2 regions of the Massilia sp. BKSP1R2A-1 genome follow, and region 2 is predicted to be linked to the other one. Evidence: predicted binding sites of a transcription regulator. Region 2 holds the regulator's gene; the other holds the start of a gene.
The links. The regulator sigma-54, encoded in region 2, starts transcription at its own class of promoters, with help from an activator protein. The targets are predictions, from matches to a motif close to TGGCANGNAANCTGCTTT.
Positions count from the first base shown of each region.

Region 1: ACQ7JA_RS14355 (PEP-CTERM sorting domain-containing protein) is a predicted target of sigma-54. The motif match lies at 2,192-2,209, and genes of this name have one in related genera.

Region 1 covers NZ_JBOBRE010000008.1:181,238-186,137, reverse strand. Annotated here, with positions in the region: gene cphA (cyanophycin synthetase) at 1-662, shown strand, start outside; gene ACQ7JA_RS14360 (MaoC/PaaZ C-terminal domain-containing protein) at 662-1,510, shown strand; gene ACQ7JA_RS14355 (PEP-CTERM sorting domain-containing protein) at 1,524-2,165, opposite strand; gene mutS (DNA mismatch repair protein MutS) at 2,603-4,900, shown strand, end outside.
Region 2 covers NZ_JBOBRE010000011.1:87,030-91,929, forward strand. Annotated here, with positions in the region: gene ACQ7JA_RS17300 (enoyl-CoA hydratase/isomerase family protein) at 1-991, opposite strand, end outside; gene hpf (ribosome hibernation-promoting factor, HPF/YfiA family) at 1,121-1,477, opposite strand; gene ACQ7JA_RS17310 (RNA polymerase factor sigma-54) at 1,535-3,007, opposite strand; gene lptB (LPS export ABC transporter ATP-binding protein) at 3,007-3,783, opposite strand; gene lptA (lipopolysaccharide transport periplasmic protein LptA) at 3,780-4,334, opposite strand; gene lptC (LPS export ABC transporter periplasmic protein LptC) at 4,377-4,900, opposite strand, start outside.

The DNA.
Region 1 (4,900 bases), on a different contig from region 2:
GCCGCCGCGTGGTCTTCGTGGAAGACGGCCACCTGGTGGCGGCGCAGGGCAAGATCGAGCACCGCGTGCCGCTCGGCGACGTGCCGATCACCCGCAACGGCGCCATCGGTTTCCAGGTCGAGAACGTGATGGCCTCGGTGGCCGCCGCCTGGGCCGTGGGCATCGACTGGGACCGCATCCGCGTCGGCCTGAAGACGTTTGTCGGCGAAAGCGACAATGCGCCGGGCCGCTTCAATGTGTTCGACTACCGCGGCGCGACCGTGATCGCCGACTACGGCCACAACCCGGACGCGATCGCCGCCCTGGCCAATGCCGTGGAAGCGATGCCGGCCAAGCGCCGTTCGGTGGTGATCAGCGGCGCCGGCGACCGCCGCGACCAGGACATCACGCAGCAGACGCAAATCCTCGGCAAGGCGTTTGACGACGTGCTGCTTTACCAGGACCAGTGCCAGCGCGGCCGCGCCGACGGCGAAGTGATTTCCCTGCTGCGCAAGGGCCTGGATGGCGCAACCCGCACCAGCCACGTCGAGGAAATCAACGGCGAATTCGTCGCCATCGACCGGGCGCTGGCGCGCCTGGAAGCCGGCGACCTGTGCCTGATCCTGATCGACCAGGTCGACGAGGCCCTGGCGCACATCGCACGCCGCGTCGCCGAGGGTTGATGCCCGCCTCTTCGACCCATGTGCCGGCGCTGCCGGCCATGGGCGTCGACATCCTGCTGCGGGCCCTGTTCAAGCGCCCGCAGCATCCGCTTCCCGATTCATTGCCGGAACTGGCAAGCAGCTATCGTCTCGACGGGCTGCCGCTGGACGACATCGCCCGCTACCGCGCGGCCTTCGGCTTCGAAGGCCAGCATGTTCCGCTGACCTGGTGGTACCTGCTGGCCCAGCGCGCCCACCTGGCGACCATGCTGGCGCCCGGCTTCCCCTTCCGGATCGTCGGACTCGTCCACATGGACAATGCGCTGCGCGTGTTTCAAGAGCCCGCACCCGGCCAGCCCCTGCTGATCGACACCGTGCTGCGCCTGCTGCCGCCCTCCTCCAGCGGCGCCCTGCGCTGCATGCTCGACACCACGGGCTACAGCGATGGCGTCCCGGTGTTCGGCTGCACCAGCACCTACCTGATCCGGCGCGGTTCGCGCAGCAGCGCAAAACAGGAGGAGTCCGTCCTGCCGCAGGGTGCGCCGCTCACGCAGTGGACCCTAGGCGTCGGCGCCGGCCGCCGCTACGCGCAACTGTCGGGCGACTGGAATCCGATCCACCTGACCCGCTGGAGCGCACGGCTGATGGGCATGCGCGCGCCGATCATCCATGGCATGCACACGCTGGCCTCGGCCTGCGCGGCGCTGGAGCGCTCTGCAGGCCGGCACGCGCTCGCCATCGACTGCCGCTTCCGTGCGCCGGTGGCGCTGGGCAGTACGGCGGCGCTGTCGTTCGACGCGGTATCGGGGGAATTCGTGGTGGCAGCCGCCGGCAAGCCGGCGGTGACGGGATCGGTCACGCTGGCGTAAAGCCAGCGCGGATTCAGGCCTGGCGGCGCTGACGGCGGCGCAGCGCGCCCAGTGCGAAAAGGCCGGCGCCGAACACGGCGAGGCCGGTCGGTTCCGGCACGTCGGCCGGCGCATCCGCACTGTTGAAGATCAGGCTCGACGAGAACACTTCGAGCGGGTCGCTTCTGGTGGTGTCCTCGAAATACAGCTTCCACTCGCCGAACATGTCCATGCCGTCGAACAGGCTCAGGGACTGCACCGGACGGAAGGCGCCGGCCTGCACGCGCTTGCCCAGCTTGGCGCCTTCGTCATCGAAGGTCATGGTGATGCGGCCGATGCCTGGCGTATCGCCCTGGTCGAAGGTGCCATATTCGACCAAGCTGAGCACTCGTCCATCCGGGCCGACCAGGCGCATGACGATTTCGTTCTCAAAAGGCGTGTCCCGGCCGACGCAGGCGCTGCCCGCCGGATCGATATACGGGTTGTCGCATTTAGAGAACTCGACGGCGATATTCAGGTCGTCGACCAGGCCATGCGTCGCAACGTTGAAGGTCACGTATGCCGACGAGGCGTCGAAGTCGCGGTAGGTCTTGTCGGTATAGATGACGTCGGCATGAGCAGCACCTGCGGCGAACAACATGGCGATGCCGGAGAACAGTGAAGTAATTGCTTTCATAGAAATCCCTTTAGATTTCCTCAGTTCAAGCAATATTCGGACCAGCCGGTAATTTTTTAATTAATACAGTTACTTACTAAAATTCCTTATCCGAATTATTTCCAACTGTAAAAATTTCCGACACTAGTCAATAGCATCGGCGTCACATACCCTTTGCCGCGGTAGATTTCGCGCGCTTTCTTATGTTGGTCCGTCGCCCATGGACGCGTCTTCTTGTAGCCCGCATGACGCGCGAACTGATGGCAGACGTCGACCATGGGCATGGCAACTCCAACGATTAGTCGGCCCATTCTGGAATAGATTGCTGACTCAGGCAACAATCCCTTGCGCCGATGCGGGTATGCCGAATTGTCCGTTTTGCAGCGCTGAGCTACCTGATCGCGGTAAAATGACTGGCCTTGGCTCCGCCCTCGCTTTGCCGCACGACCACCGAAGAAATGAACGCTCCCTCCGAGATCAACGCCGCCGCCCTCAAGGCCAGCACGGCCGAAAAGCATACCCCCATGATGCAGCAGTACCTGCGCATCAAGGCCGACTACCCGACCATGCTGGTGTTCTACCGCATGGGCGACTTCTACGAACTCTTCTTCGAGGACGCCGAGAAGGCCGCCCGCCTGCTCGGCATCACGCTGACCGCGCGCGGCAAGTCCGACGGCGAGCCGATCAAGATGTGCGGCGTGCCCTTCCATTCGCTGGACGGCTACCTGGCCAAGCTGGTCAAGATCGGCGAATCCTGCGCGATCTGCGAGCAGATCGGCGACCCGGCCCTCTCGAAAGGCCCGGTCGAGCGCAAGGTCGTGCGCGTGGTCACCCCCGGCACCCTGACCGACAGCGACCTGCTGCCGGAAAAAGCCGACCGCCCGCTGCTGGCCCTGTGCATGCACAGCCAGCGCAAGACCATCACGGTCGGCATGGCCTGGCTGTCGCTGGCGAGCGGCGTGCTGCGCCTGATGGAATTCTCGGGCGAGCAACGCGCCGTGGAGTCGCGCCTGGCGCACGAACTCGAGCGCATCGCCCCGGCCGAGATCCTGCGCGCTGAATGTAACGGCGGCGCCGACCTGTTCGAATCCGAACCGGTAGCCCACACCCAGCGCATGCCCGAGTGGCACTTCGACGTCCTCAAGGGCCACCAGGCCCTGCTCGACCAGCTCAGCGTGGCCACCCTCACCGGATTCGGCGCGGACGGCCTGGGCGCCGCTTTCGGCGCGGCCGGCGCGCTGCTGCGTTACGCGCAGTCGACGCAGGGTCGCGGCCTGCAGCACGTGAAGAGCCTGGCTTGCGAACAGGAGAACGAATACATCGGCCTCGACGCCGCCACCCGCCGCAACCTGGAACTGACCGAGACCATCCGCGGCCAGGAATCGCCGACCCTGTTCTCGCTGCTGGACGGCTGCCGCACCGCCATGGGTTCGCGCCTGCTGCGCCACTGGCTGCACCATGCGCGCCGCAATCAGCGCGTGGCCCGTTCGCGCCATGAAGCCATCGCCGCGCTGGCCCAGGCGGAAGCCACGCATGGCCTGTCCGCGACGCTGGCCAACGTGCCCGACATCGAACGCATCACCACCCGTATCGCCCTGCTGTCGGCGCGCCCGCGCGACCTGTCCTGCCTGCGCGACGGCCTCAAAACATTGCCGCTGCTGCGCGAGCAGGTGGCGCGCTGCTTCGTCCCGGGCGACACCAGCCTGCTGCGCGAAATCCACGACCTGCTCGAGCCGCCAGCCAGCTGCCTCGACCTCTTGAGCCGCGCGATCGCGGAAGAGCCGAGCGTGCAGGTGCGCGACGGCGGCGTGTTCGCGCGCGGCTTCGACGCCGAACTCGACGAACTGCGCGCCCTGTCCGAGAACGCCGGCCAGTTCCTGGTCGACCTCGAAACGCGCGAGCGCGCCCGCACCGGGATTGCCAACCTGCGCGTCGAATACAACCGCGTGCACGGCTTCTACATCGAAGTCACCAACGGCCAGGCCGACAAGGTGCCGGTCGACTACCAGCGCCGCCAGACACTCAAGAACTGCGAGCGCTACATCACGCCGGAACTGAAAGCCTTCGAGGACAAGGCCCTGTCCGCGCAGGACCGCGCGCTGTCGCGCGAGAAGATGCTGTACGACCTTCTCCTCGGCGAGCTGGCGCCTTTCATCACGACCCTGCAGTCGGTCGCGGGCGGCCTGGCCCAGCTCGACACCCTGGTGGCCCTCACCAGCCACGCGGTGCGCAACAACTGGTGCGCACCGCAACTGGTCGACGAACCCTGCCTGACCATCGTCGAAGGCCGCCACCCGGTGGTGGAGAACCAGATCGAACGCTTCATCGCCAACGATTGCCGTTTGTCGGACGACCGCCGCCTGCTGCTCATCACCGGCCCGAACATGGGCGGTAAATCGACCTTCATGCGCCAGGTCGCCCTGATCACGCTGCTGGCCTATGTGGGCAGCTATGTGCCCGCTAGCCAAGCAACCATCGGCCCGATCGACCGCATCTTCACCCGCATCGGCGCCAGCGACGACCTGGCCAACGGCCGCTCGACCTTCATGGTCGAGATGACCGAATCGGCGGCCATCCTGAATGGCGCCACCGAGCACTCCCTGGTGCTGATGGATGAAGTCGGTCGCGGCACCTCGACCTTCGACGGCCTGGCGCTGGCCTGGGCCATCGCGCGTCACCTGATCGAGAGCAGCCGCAGCTTCACGCTGTTCGCGACCCACTATTTCGAGCTTACCCAGCTGCCCGAGACCCACCCG
Region 2 (4,900 bases):
GATTCCACTTCGGCTGATTGTCCTTGTCGATCACCAGCGCCCGCACGCCCTCCAGCACCTCGCCGTGCTCGAAATTGCGGCGCACCAGGTTACGCTCCATGCGCAGGCAGTCCGCCACATCGAGCGACGCACCACGCTGCAAGAGTTCGCGCGTCACGCACATCATCAGGGGCGAGCGCTGGCGCATCGCCTTCAGCGCCTTCTGCGCAAACGGATTCTCGTCGCGCGCCAGCGACGCCATGATGGCCGCCACCGAGGCCGCGCCGAAGTGCGCATCGATCACGCCGCGCTGCGCCTGCAGCTCGCTGGCGCCCGCCTGGGCCGCGAACTGCGCCGCATAGGTGCGGATCGCCTGCGGCAGCTGCGCCCCCGGCGTGGTCTCGATCAGCGCATTCAGCTCGCCCAGCTTCTCGCCAGGCACGAACACGTCGGCTAGTCCCACGTAGAGCGCATCGGCCGCGCCGATCGTCAACCCGGTCAGGCCCAGGTACTGCCCCAGCTGTCCCGGCGCATGCGAGAGGAAATGGCTGCCGCCCACGTCCGGGAACAGGCCGATGTTCACTTCCGGCATCGCCATCTTGGTGCGGTCGGTGACGATGCGCAGGCCGCAGCCTGGCCCGCCCTGGGCGATGCCCATGCCGCCGCCCATTACCACGCCGTCCATCACCGCGATATACGGTTTCGGATAGAAGTGGATCAGGTGATTGAGCGCGTATTCCTCGGTGAAGAAATCTTCCAGCAGCGCGCTGCCGCCCGTCGGCGCCACACGGCCGACGTCGTGGAAGAAGCGGATGTCGCCGCCTGCGCACAGGGCCTTCTCGCTGCTGCTGGTGATGACGACGGCGTCGATGCCGGCATCGGCCTGCCATTCCAGCAGGATCGCGGTGATGGCGCGCACCATGTCGAGCGACAGCGAGTTCAGGGCTTTCGGGCGGTCGAGCGTGATGACGCCGGTGCGGTTGGCGACGCGGGTCAGGACGTAATCGGTCATGGCAGCTTCTGTGGTCGAAAAATGATGCATTCTACCGAAGGCTGCCAGCAAATTCCTATCTTTACAATGCAAAAAGGGCGTCCCCTTAGACGCCCTTGCGGTGTTGCCGCGGAATGTGCGCGGCTGTGTTTACGCTGCTGCCGTGGTTTCGTCGATATCCGGCATGCGCTTGTGCGCGACGTGGTTATGGTCTTGCAGCATGGATTTGTGTTTTAAAACCTGCCTGTCCAGTCTGTCCATCAGCGTGTCGATCGCGGCGTACAGGTCTTGTGCGGCGCTGGCGACGTGGAGTTTCTTTCCCGATACCGATAAGTTGATTTCGGCTTTCTGCCTTTTTTCTTTTTCGGTGAGATTGTCGATCGCGAGGAACACGTGGGTATCGATCACGTGGTCGAAATGGCGGGTGATGCGCTCGAGCTTATTCTGAACGTATTCACGGATGGCGGGGGTGACTTCGAGATGGTGACCGCTGATTGTGAGGTTCATACACACTCCTTGGGAAGGTGCCCTGCCCGCGCCACAAGGTGAGTGTGGGCAGGTGCTTTACAGGGATTTGCGGAGGCTGACGGGCGGAATCTTGAGCGCTTCGCGGTACTTGGCGACCGTCCTGCGCGCAATGACCATACCTTGTTCCCCGAGCATCTCCGCGATCTTGCTGTCGGATAATGGGTTCCTAGGGTCTTCTGCTCCTGTCAATTGCGCGATGAGCGCGCGGATCGCCGTCGAGGAGGCTTCTCCCCCCGCTTCGGTGGCGACATGGCTTCCGAAGAAGTACTTCAGCTCAAACATGCCGTGCGGGGTCAGCATGTATTTCTGCGTGGTTACACGGGAGATTGTGCTCTCGTGTAGGCCTAGTGTATCAGCTATCTCACGCAAAACAAGAGGGCGCATGGCAACGGCGCCGTGACTGAAAAAGTTACGCTGGCGCTCCACAATTGCCTCGGCAACACGCAGGATCGTGTCGAAGCGCTGGCGCATATTCTTGATGAGCCACTTGGCTTCCTGCAACTGCGCGCCCATCTGGCTTTCGCTTTTTCCCTGCTTGAGCAGGTTGGCGTACAGGGAGTTCACGCGCAGCTTCGGCATCACGTCCGGGTTCAGCGAAACCGACCAGCCGTGCTTGGCGCGGCGGACGATCACGTCCGGCACCACGTAGTCCGACACGTTCGAGGCGAAGGCCGCGCCGGGATGCGGATTGCACTGGCGGACCACGGCCTGCACTTCGCGCAGGTCTTCGTCGTCGCAGTCGAGCGCCTTCTTCAGCTTGGTGTATTCGCGCTGGGCGAACCAGCTCAGGTAACCCTCGACGATTTTCAGGGCCAGGCGCCGCGTGACGAGCGGCACGCCCGGCATGCGGCGGATCTGGAGCGCCAGGCATTCGGCCGCGCTGCGCGCGCCCACGCCGACCGGGTCGAGGCTCTGGATCAGGGCCAGCGCGCAGCGCAGCTCGTCCATGTCGATCTCGAGTTCCTCGGGCAGGCGCGCGTGGATCTCGTCGAGCGGTTCTTCCAGGTAGCCGTTGTCGTCCAGGGCGTCGATCACCAGCTCGGCCAGGGCGCGGTCGCGCGCGCTGCAGCCGGTCAGGCGGATCTGCTCCGCCAGGTGTTCGCGCAGGGTGGTGCCGTCGGCTTCCAGTTGCGGGCGTCCGTCCTCGTCGTCGCCGCTGCGTGCGCCGCCGCCCTCGCCGCCCCAGTCGCTGTCGGCGTCGCCGCGCTCGCCCTGCTCGCCATCCTCATGTCCCTCGCCCTCGGCCTTGGCGCCGCCTTCTTCCTGGGCGGGCTGCGCGCTCGGCGCCTCGCCATTGGCAGGCGCCGTGTTGATGGCGCCGTCGGCCAGCAGGCGCACCGAGCGGTCGAGTGGATCGTCGAGACGCTCGAGCAGCGGATTGTCGTGCAGGATCTGCTCGATCTCCTGGTGCAGTTCGAGCGTGGACAGCTGCAGCAGGCGGATCGACTGCTGCAGCTGCGGCGTCAGCGCAAGGTGCTGCGAGGTGCGGAGCTGCAGGGACTGTTTCATTACATCCTGAAGTGTTCGCCGAGGTAGACGCGTCGCACGGATTCGTCGGCGATGATGTCGTCGGGACGGCCGGAAGCCAGCACGGCGCCCTGGTTGATGATGTAGGCGCGGTCGCAGATGCCGAGCGTCTCGCGCACGTTGTGGTCGGTGATCAGCACGCCGATGTTGCGCTCCTTCAGGAAGCGCACGATGCGCTGGATCTCGATCACCGCGATCGGGTCCACGCCCGCGAACGGTTCGTCGAGCAGCACGAAGCGCGGGTTGGTGGCCAGCGCGCGCGCGATCTCCACGCGGCGGCGCTCGCCGCCCGACAGCGACAGCGCCGGGTTCTCGCGCAGCTTTTCGATCTGCAGCTCGGCCAGCAGGGTGTCGAGGCGCTCGTTGATCTCGTTCTTGCCCAGGGCCTTGCCATTCTCGTCGCGCTGCAGTTCCAGCACGGCGCGGATGTTCTCTTCTACCGTGAGCTTCCGGAACACCGAGGCTTCCTGCGGCAGGTAGGACAGGCCCAGCACCGCGCGCCGGTGGATCGGCAGGCTCGTGATGTCGGTGCCGTTGATGTCGATCGAGCCGGCATCCGACGGCACCAGGCCGACGATCATGTAGAAGGACGTGGTCTTGCCGGCGCCGTTGGGGCCGAGCAGGCCGACCACCTCGCCGCAGTCGACCTGCAGCGAGACATCGCGCACCACCAGGCGCTTGCCGTAGCTCTTCTGCAGGCCCTTGACGACCAGGGTGCTGCAGCTGTCGCCGGCGGGTTTTTCCAGTACGGCGTTCATTGCTTGGCGCCCTCCGCCGGCGTCGTGCGGCGCGGCGCGATGATCAGGGTGCCGCGGCCGCCGCCGACCGTGCTCTTGCCGCTGGGGTCGTTGCGCACCTGGGCCACTTCACGGCGGTTGTCGTAGGAGATGAAGGGACCCTTGATCTCATTGGTCATGCGGCCGTTCTCCAGCTCGCGCACCTCGGCGGTGGTGAACAGCTTCACCAGCTCGGCGCGCTCGTCGTATTCGATGCGCTGGGCCTGGCCCTCGACCCACAGGTCGGGACCGCCGTCGCGCTTCTGGCGGAAGGTGGCGAGCTTGCCGTTGTTGGCGGTGAGCGTCACGCTCATATAGCCTTCCGGCGTTTCCTTCACCAGGGCGCGGTCCGACTTGAGCACCAGGGTGCCGCGGGTGAGCACGACGTTGCCGGTCAGGATGCGGGTCTGGGTGACTTCGTCGACGTCGAGCGTGTCGAAGTTGATCACGGCCTGCTTGAGCGAATCGGCGCGCTCCGCCGTGGCGGTGAGCGATGCCAGGGTGAGGAAAGTGGCAGCGAGTATTTTTTTCATGGTTTTGCTGGTCCTGTTGTAACGCGGCGCGGGCATTGAAAATCAGCGTTGCGCGCGCGGCGGATAGACGATCTGGCCGCGGCTGGCCAGGTGCAGCTTCTGGGTCGCGTTGTTCGCGACCATGCCGGTGCCGGTCACGGTGGCGGAGCCGAGCTGCATCTCGATCGGCTTGTCGGTCTTCATGATCTCTTCGTCGGGCAGCACCGTGAGCGCCTGGGTGCGCACGCGCAGCGCTTCGCTGGTCGGCGTGGCCGGACGCTGGATGTCGACGTTGCCGATCAGGTCGACGCGGTGTTCTTCATGGAAGATGCGGCCCTGCTTCGCCACCACCGTCATGCGCGGACGGCCCGGCGTCATGCCCTGCACCACCGGCGCATCGACCTCGGACACGTCGCCCAGCGGACGGTGCGTCAGGCGTTTGCCGGAAACGACATAGCTCGGCTTGCCGTCCTGCGTCATGCGCACGAAGGAGAAGTTCTCGACGATGTAGTCCGGCTCGCTGGACGGGCCGCCCAGGCGCGGGTCCTCGTCCTCGCCCTGCAAGACCTGCAGCAGCCAGAAGCTGC